Bdellovibrio bacteriovorus str. Tiberius: one gene and its partner. The protein of the gene in region 2 interacts with the protein of the main gene of each other region in a pairwise test. Links are inferred from orthologs where the notes say so. Each region holds a gene or a part of one and is shown on either strand. Other genes may lie near its edges. The genes, in order: BDT_RS06185 and secA.

Region 1 (3,274 bases), 1.0 Mb from region 2 along the record:
AAACTGCCTGAAGACGTCATCGGCAAAGCACACCGCCTTCACCTGCTGCAGTTCTGGGTGGCACTGCCGCTAAGTGAAGAAGACCGCGAACCCAGTTTCAAACACCACCCTGAAAGCAGCATTCCGCGCTTTAAGGTCGATGATGCGGACGTGATGCTGATTGCGGGTGAAGCTCTGGGCAAAAAGTCCCCGGTGGATGTTTATTCACCGCTGTTCTTCATGGACGTGAAGCTTCAAAAGGGAAAAACCTTCCACTATGATCCCGGCACGCAGGAACTGGCTTTCTATATCATCAAAGGCAGCCTGGATATTGATGGCAAAATCATTCCACCGGACGACTTTGTGGTCCTGGAACAGGGCTCATCTTTGAAAGTCACCGCCACCGAAGACACACAAGTCATTGTTCTTGGCGGCGAACCGTTCCCAGAGCCGCGCTATATTTACTGGAACTATGTTTCCTCTTCGCAGGAAAAAATTGAAGAGGCCAAAAAACAATGGCGAGAGTTGACCTTCCCGCAGGTCCCCGGCGAAACTGATATTATCCCATTGCCACCGGAACCGGCGAACAAAGGGTAAGGAGTTTTTGTGCTGAAGAAATCAAAAGGTCTTGTTGTACTGCTGTTGTTGGCCACGGGCTGCGCGACCACTCCTCCGGCTTCCACTCCGGAAGCCGAAGAAGCTCTGGTACCGAACTGGGAAACCCATGCTCATGATGCTGAAATCATGAAAAGCGGCCCGGCTCCGGCGTCAACAGCAACGGCCACAGCAGCTCCGACCAGCGCCATGGATGAAATGGCCCTGGAAGCTCAGCAGTTCGCAACGATCAATTATGACAACTTAGGCAAAGACCTGAAATCCGGCAAAGGCAAAAACGTCACCGAACTTTTCCGCATTCTGAAAATCCAACAAAAAGACCAAGCCATGGCTTTGCGCCGAGTGAAGTCCCTTCATGACGGCAGCACCAGTGCTGACCAATTCGCACAATCACTGTGGAATTGGTACCAGAATAGAAATTAGAACCAGGCTTCGAACTGATAACCCAAGTTCGTGCCGCTGAGCTTGTCAGTGAACGCGGGCGCACGGTTTCCGATGAAGCTTGCGCCCTGGTTGGCCTCATTCCAGAATGAGTGGGACACAAACGCACGCATCACGGGGCGACCCCACATGCTTTTCCCGACGGACAACTGAGCTGCCGCAGTCACACGACCCAAGTCGCGATCACCGACATAATCACCACCACCGGTTTTTTCAGATTCATTGTTGATGCGGGAGTAGCCCGCTTCGAAAGCCCATTGGAAACGATCGGACACAAAGTAAATCGGACGAACACCGATGGCCTGCATCTGACTTTTGCTGTCGGTATCGGTGCCGCTGTCAGCAATCTCTGCCGCCAGACCCAACATCAATGCCCAACGATCTGTTACATCATAGGTGTAGTCTTCAACAAATCTCCAGGTCCATGCGCGATTCTGACTTTCATCTGTCGCAGGCACTGTGCTGTCGGCATAGATGTTGAATCCACGCATCGTGCCCTTTCCGTACAAAATGGCAAAATTGTTGTTGCCACCCCATACCGGACCTTGAAGTCGTGTCGCCAAAGAATAGCCATTCGTAGGAACATATTCTTCGGTGTCAGTGGAACTTCCCGCGGCCCATGCATACACGCCCCAGAAGTTCAGCTTCTGATCAGCGAACGACGGCACCGCTGTCCAGCGCAGATCCAACGCATTCAAAACCGGACGACCGACATTGGTGTCATTCAAATTATCATCCGCCTGAATCAAGTGAGCGAACGCAAAACGCCCTTCACCCAACGGCAGACCTTCGATCCCTGCGCCCACGCCGCTCATGTCGGCATAGTAGTACCAGTCAAAGATATGAAGATCGACATCACGATAGAAACGTTTACCGACCCAGAATTCCCCGGGGATTTCGGTAAAACCACCAGCCTTCACAAACGCTTCAATCTGGCTTGTGTCGCGGTTTGCAGACGCCTCCCATTGACGCGTTCCTAAAGAACTATAGACCATGCGGAACTGGGTTTTGAAAAACACCGGATCTGTTTCGGTGGGTTTAACATGGTGGAACACCATGGCCAATTCGGTGTAGAAGTCGCACTCATTGCCTAAACGAAGGAAATTACCGGGCATTCCTGCGTTTCCGAAGCAATTCATGTGACCGCCCTGCATGTTCAATCCGCTTCCGCCACGCAGATATCCCGTGAAAGTCGTTTCCACAGCGTGAGTTGTGCTGCTTAGAATCATGAACAATAACGCAATCGTAATAGTTTTCATCGAGTTCCCTTGAAAAAGCTGAGGGATACCCATAAAGTCTGCGCCTGAAAAGACCTTACGCACGAAGACTCAAACTTTTTGGGGGAAATATTTGAAGCGCTTCCGTACCTGCTCACAACTATTGATTTTCTGCTTCGTACTTTCTTGCACACTTTTGCTTGGACAAATTGCTGAAGCCAAAGCCCCTGCCCGCGCCCAGTGGGTGGATAATTCGCGCATTGTTCTGCGTCTGCCACAAGGCTTCCGCGTTCACCAAAATCTTGTATTTTCACTCGGAGAACGCATCTCTTTGCATCAGCAGGATTCCATTCTGCTTCCGGTGATTCGCAGTGATTATGCTTCAGTGGAATTAAGCACGCAGCATCTTTCCTCTGCACAAATTGATCAGCTGATTCGCCGTCCATTGCGTCTTTTTGTTTCAAATAAAAATGGCCAGGTTCTGGATTCAACAGCTTTGCAGTATTCAGGCATTCTGGATCAAATGTACTTCTATGATGGCAATGATCTGGGTGCGCGCGTGCGTTCCACGAGTGTCGGCGTAAAACTATGGGCACCCACGGCACGCAACGTAGAGTTGTTGTTATATAAGGACGCTCTAGATACAAATCCTGCGACCGTCCTGCCAATGCAACGTCAGCAGGGTGTGTGGTTCGCGGATCTTCCCGGAAAATACGTCAACTATTTCTATCTTTACCAGGTGGAAGTGTACCAACCCCTGACAGATCAGGTTGAAATCAGCACGGTCACCGATCCTTACAGCTTCAGCCTGACAGCGGACGGCGCCAAATCCCAGATCGTGGATCTTGAAGCTTCGAACCTGAAGCCTCAAGGCTGGGACCGTCTGCAAAAGCCTGCTCTGCGTTCCTTCAACGACATCGTGATTTACGAACTGCACATCCGTGATTTCAGCGTGGCCGATTTCACCGTTCCCTTCCCGTATCGCGGCGGCTATGAGGCCTTCGCGCAAACCAACACGGAAA
Region 2 (3,572 bases):
GGACGTCACCCGGAACCTCGACAGGTTCAGAGTAAGAAACATTGTCCTGCGGAGGCGCATTCATCCCCGGATCTTGAGAAGGCTCGTAAGCCTGCTCAGCATACTGCGGATCGCTGGAATACGGCTGATCCTGATAGGATTGTTCCGGGATTGAATTATCGGGAGTATAAGGGACAAATTCCTGTCCACCCTGGAAGTCGGTGCCGTTTTGAAAGCTTTGTGCAGGCTCTGAAAACGACTCGGCCGGAGTTTCTGGCTCCGGCTCGTGTTGTGCCAACTCTGGCTGTCCATTCCAGTCGACAAAGAAAACCGCATTGCAGTGGGAACACGTGAAAAGAGTCCCCAGATGCTTATCAAGAATCTCTACCGGCTGGTGGCAACTTGGACAAGAAGCCAATTATCTTTTTCCCTTCGTGTCTTTTTCCTGACGACGACGCTCTTCACGGTTCATCGGACGGTCGTCACGAGGGCCGCTTTGGAAGGTCATCTTGCGCTTTGGAGCATCTTCAGTCTCTGGCAGGCTGTGGCCGATGTCCGCTTCGCTTGGAGATGAATAATCCAATTCATCCAGGTCTGCTTCTTCCGGACGCAGGCTTTCCAAAACTTCCTGCTCGTTCTGCTGAGCCACCAATTGAACGCGCATCACTTTTTCGATCGCATCAGACTTGATGGTGTTGTTCAGGGTTTCAAAGGCTTTGAACGCCTCTTTTTTGTACTCGATCAAAGGATCTTTCTGAGCGTAACCACGCAAAGAGATACCCTCTTTCAGTTTGTCGATCACGTACAAGTGGTTTTTCCAGTGATGATCGATGCTTTGAAGAAGGATCATTTTCTGAACCTGTTCAAAGAACGGACCCATGGAATTTTTCTGACGATCCCAAACTTCTTTCACGCCGGATTTCACGCCGTCTGTGACAGTTTCAGTGTTCACCGCCATAGTCGTGAAATCGATTTTGAAACCGAAGCTTTGTGCCAGGGAGTTATTAAGACCTTCCAGGCTCCACTCTTCTTTTTTGCCGCCTTCAGGAATGTGAGTGTCCAAAAGATTGGAAACAACATCACCCAGCCAGTCCAAAGTGGTTCTTTCGATTTCCTGACCTTCCAGAACCTTGCGGCGCATGCCGTAGATCGCGTTTCTCTGTGCATTCATCACAGAGTCGTATTCCATCAGGTTTTTACGGATATCAAAGTTGTGGCCTTCGACCTTGCGCTGAGCGCCTTCGATCGCGTTGGTCACCATTTTTGCTGTGATTGGTTCATCTTCAGGGATGTTCAGCATTTCCATGATCTTCTGGATGCGCTCACCGTTGAAGATTCTCATCAATTTGTCTTCCAGGGACAGATAGAATCTGGATTCGCCCGGATCACCCTGACGACCGGAACGACCACGCAACTGGTTGTCGATACGGCGGGATTCGTGACGTTCAGTACCGATGATGTACAAACCACCGACAGAGCGAACTTCCGCGCGCTCCGCTTCGACCTGAGGTTTGATTTTCAGAACCGCTTCCGCGAATTCCGGAGAATCATCGTTACCCACCTGCGCTTTTGCCAGCATGTCGGCGTTACCGCCCAGCATGATGTCAGTACCACGACCGGCCATGTTGGTGGCGATGGTCACTGCACCCTTACGACCCGCCTGAGCGATGATTTCCGCCTCGCGTTCGTGGTGTTTCGCATTCAGAACTTCGTGCTTAACGCCTTCTTTGCGCAGGAAAGAACTTAAAGCTTCGGATTTTTCGATGGATTCAGTACCCACCAGAATCGGCTGACCCTTGGCCATACGTTCTTTGATGTCGGCAGTGATGGCTTTGAACTTCGCCTTTTCAGACTTGTAAACCACGTCTTCCTGATCGGCCCGCTGAATCGGACGGTTGGTCGGAATCACGTTCACGTCAAGATTGTAGATTTTTTTGAACTCGACAGCTTCAGTATCAGCTGTACCCGTCATGCCCGACAGTTTGTCGTACATACGGAAGTAGTTCTGGAAGGTGATGGTCGCCAAAGTCTGATTCTCAGACTTAACTTCAACGCCTTCTTTGGCTTCGATGGCCTGGTGCAGACCATCGCTCCAGCGACGACCCGGCATCAAACGACCGGTGAATTCATCAACGATCACGATCTCGCCGTCTTTGATCATGTATTCCACATCAAGACGATACAGATAGTGAGCTTTCAAACCCTGATACACGTGGTGCAGGATCTCGATGTTTTGAGGATCGTAAAGATTGGAAAGACCCATCAGCTCTTCGACTTTCGCGTTTCCGGCGTCAGTCAGGGAAGCTGTTTTGGATTTTTCCTCCATGTTGAAATGAACATCGCGCTTCAGGTGCGGGATGATCTGATTCACAGCATAGTATTTGTCCGTGGAGGATTCCGCAGGACCGGAAATGATCAGCGGGGTACGCGCTTCATCGACCAGAATGGAGTCGCACTCATCGACGATGGCATAATAGTGAGGTCTTTGAACATAGTCGTTCAAATCAAACTTCATGTTGTCGCGAAGATAATCAAAGCCCAGTTCGTTGTTTGTGCAGTAAGTGATGTCACAAGCATACATCTGTTTGCGCTGCTGATCGTTCAGACCGTGAACGATGATACCAGTGGTAAGACCCAGCCAGCCGTAAAGACGACCCATGTGTTCGGCATCACGACGAACCAGGTAATCATTCACAGTTACTACGTGCACACCACGGCCAGTAAGAGCGTTCAGATAAACCGGCAGTGTTGCCACCAGGGTTTTACCTTCACCCGTTCTCATCTCGGCGATGTTGCCGCGATTCAGAACATAACCACCGATCAACTGAACGTCATAGTGGCGCATTCCCAATACACGCTTAGAGGCTTCACGGCAGACCGCAAATGCTTCCGGCAGGATATCGTGAACTGTTTCGCCTTTCTTCAGACGCTCTTGAAATTCAGGAGTCTTGGCTTTGAGTTGATCATCCGTAAGAGCTGCCATCTGAGGTTCCAGGGCATTGATACGATCCACAGTAGGCTGGATCTTTTTCATCTCACGGTCGTGCTTCGTTCCGAACATTTTTGTCAAAATTTGTGTAACCATAGCCTATGAGGATAGACCCAAATTGACATAAGCGGCAAGGTAAGGGGGCAATTTCTGGATGCGTCATTGACGCGATTTTACTAAGTATTTCTAAGACTTTCTTATGAGGCGACCTCGACTAAAGCCTTAAACTATCGCAATGAAAATTGAACCTGACGAAGCCCCTCGTAAGCGGCGATCGCCACACTGGTAGCCAGATTCAGGCTACGCGCGCCCTCACCGATCATGGGAATGGTGACGGTTTGTTCCGGGTGCTTTTGCAGGAATTCAGGATCAAGACCCTTCGTTTCTTTACCAAAAACGAACCAATCTCCGGATTGATACTGAGGTTCAAAATAGGTGCGCTGGGTCTTGGTGGTGAAAAGCCAGATGCGGGATGGATCTTCGACGTGTTTCCACCAGTCCTCGAAGGTTTCGTGGCGATACCACGTCAGGTGAGGCCAGTAATCCAGCCCCGCCCGCTTCAAGTTGGTGTCGTTGATCTCAAAGCCCATCTTTCCCACAATGT

Evidence for each region.
Region 1: the proteins of secA (region 2) and BDT_RS06185 interact in binary tests that used the Escherichia coli proteins (3 or more experiments, as listed by UniProt). The link is inferred for Bdellovibrio bacteriovorus str. Tiberius from one-to-one orthologs.

The regions. Positions count from the first base shown.
Region 1 is NC_019567.1:1,289,286-1,292,559, reverse strand. The notes cover bases 155-3,104. They hold BDT_RS06185 (carbohydrate porin), read right to left. Parts: upstream 2,295-3,104; coding sequence 1,014-2,294; downstream 155-1,013. Other genes in these bases: BDT_RS06180 (alpha-1,6-glucosidase domain-containing protein), read left to right, coding at 2,386-3,104; BDT_RS06190 (hypothetical protein), read left to right, coding at 586-1,017; BDT_RS06195 (pirin family protein), read left to right, coding at 155-576. Also shown: more of BDT_RS06195, read left to right, coding at 1-154; more of BDT_RS06180, read left to right, coding at 3,105-3,274.
Region 2 is NC_019567.1:273,694-277,265, reverse strand. What follows is about bases 198-3,445. They hold secA (preprotein translocase subunit SecA), read right to left. Parts: upstream 3,065-3,445; coding sequence 398-3,064; downstream 198-397. Other genes in these bases: BDT_RS01360 (tRNA (cytidine(34)-2'-O)-methyltransferase), read right to left, coding at 3,196-3,445; BDT_RS01370 (hypothetical protein), read right to left, coding at 198-397. In the rest of the region: more of BDT_RS01370, read right to left, coding at 1-197; more of BDT_RS01360, read right to left, coding at 3,446-3,572. UniProt on the Escherichia coli protein: Required for protein export, interacts with the SecYEG preprotein conducting channel.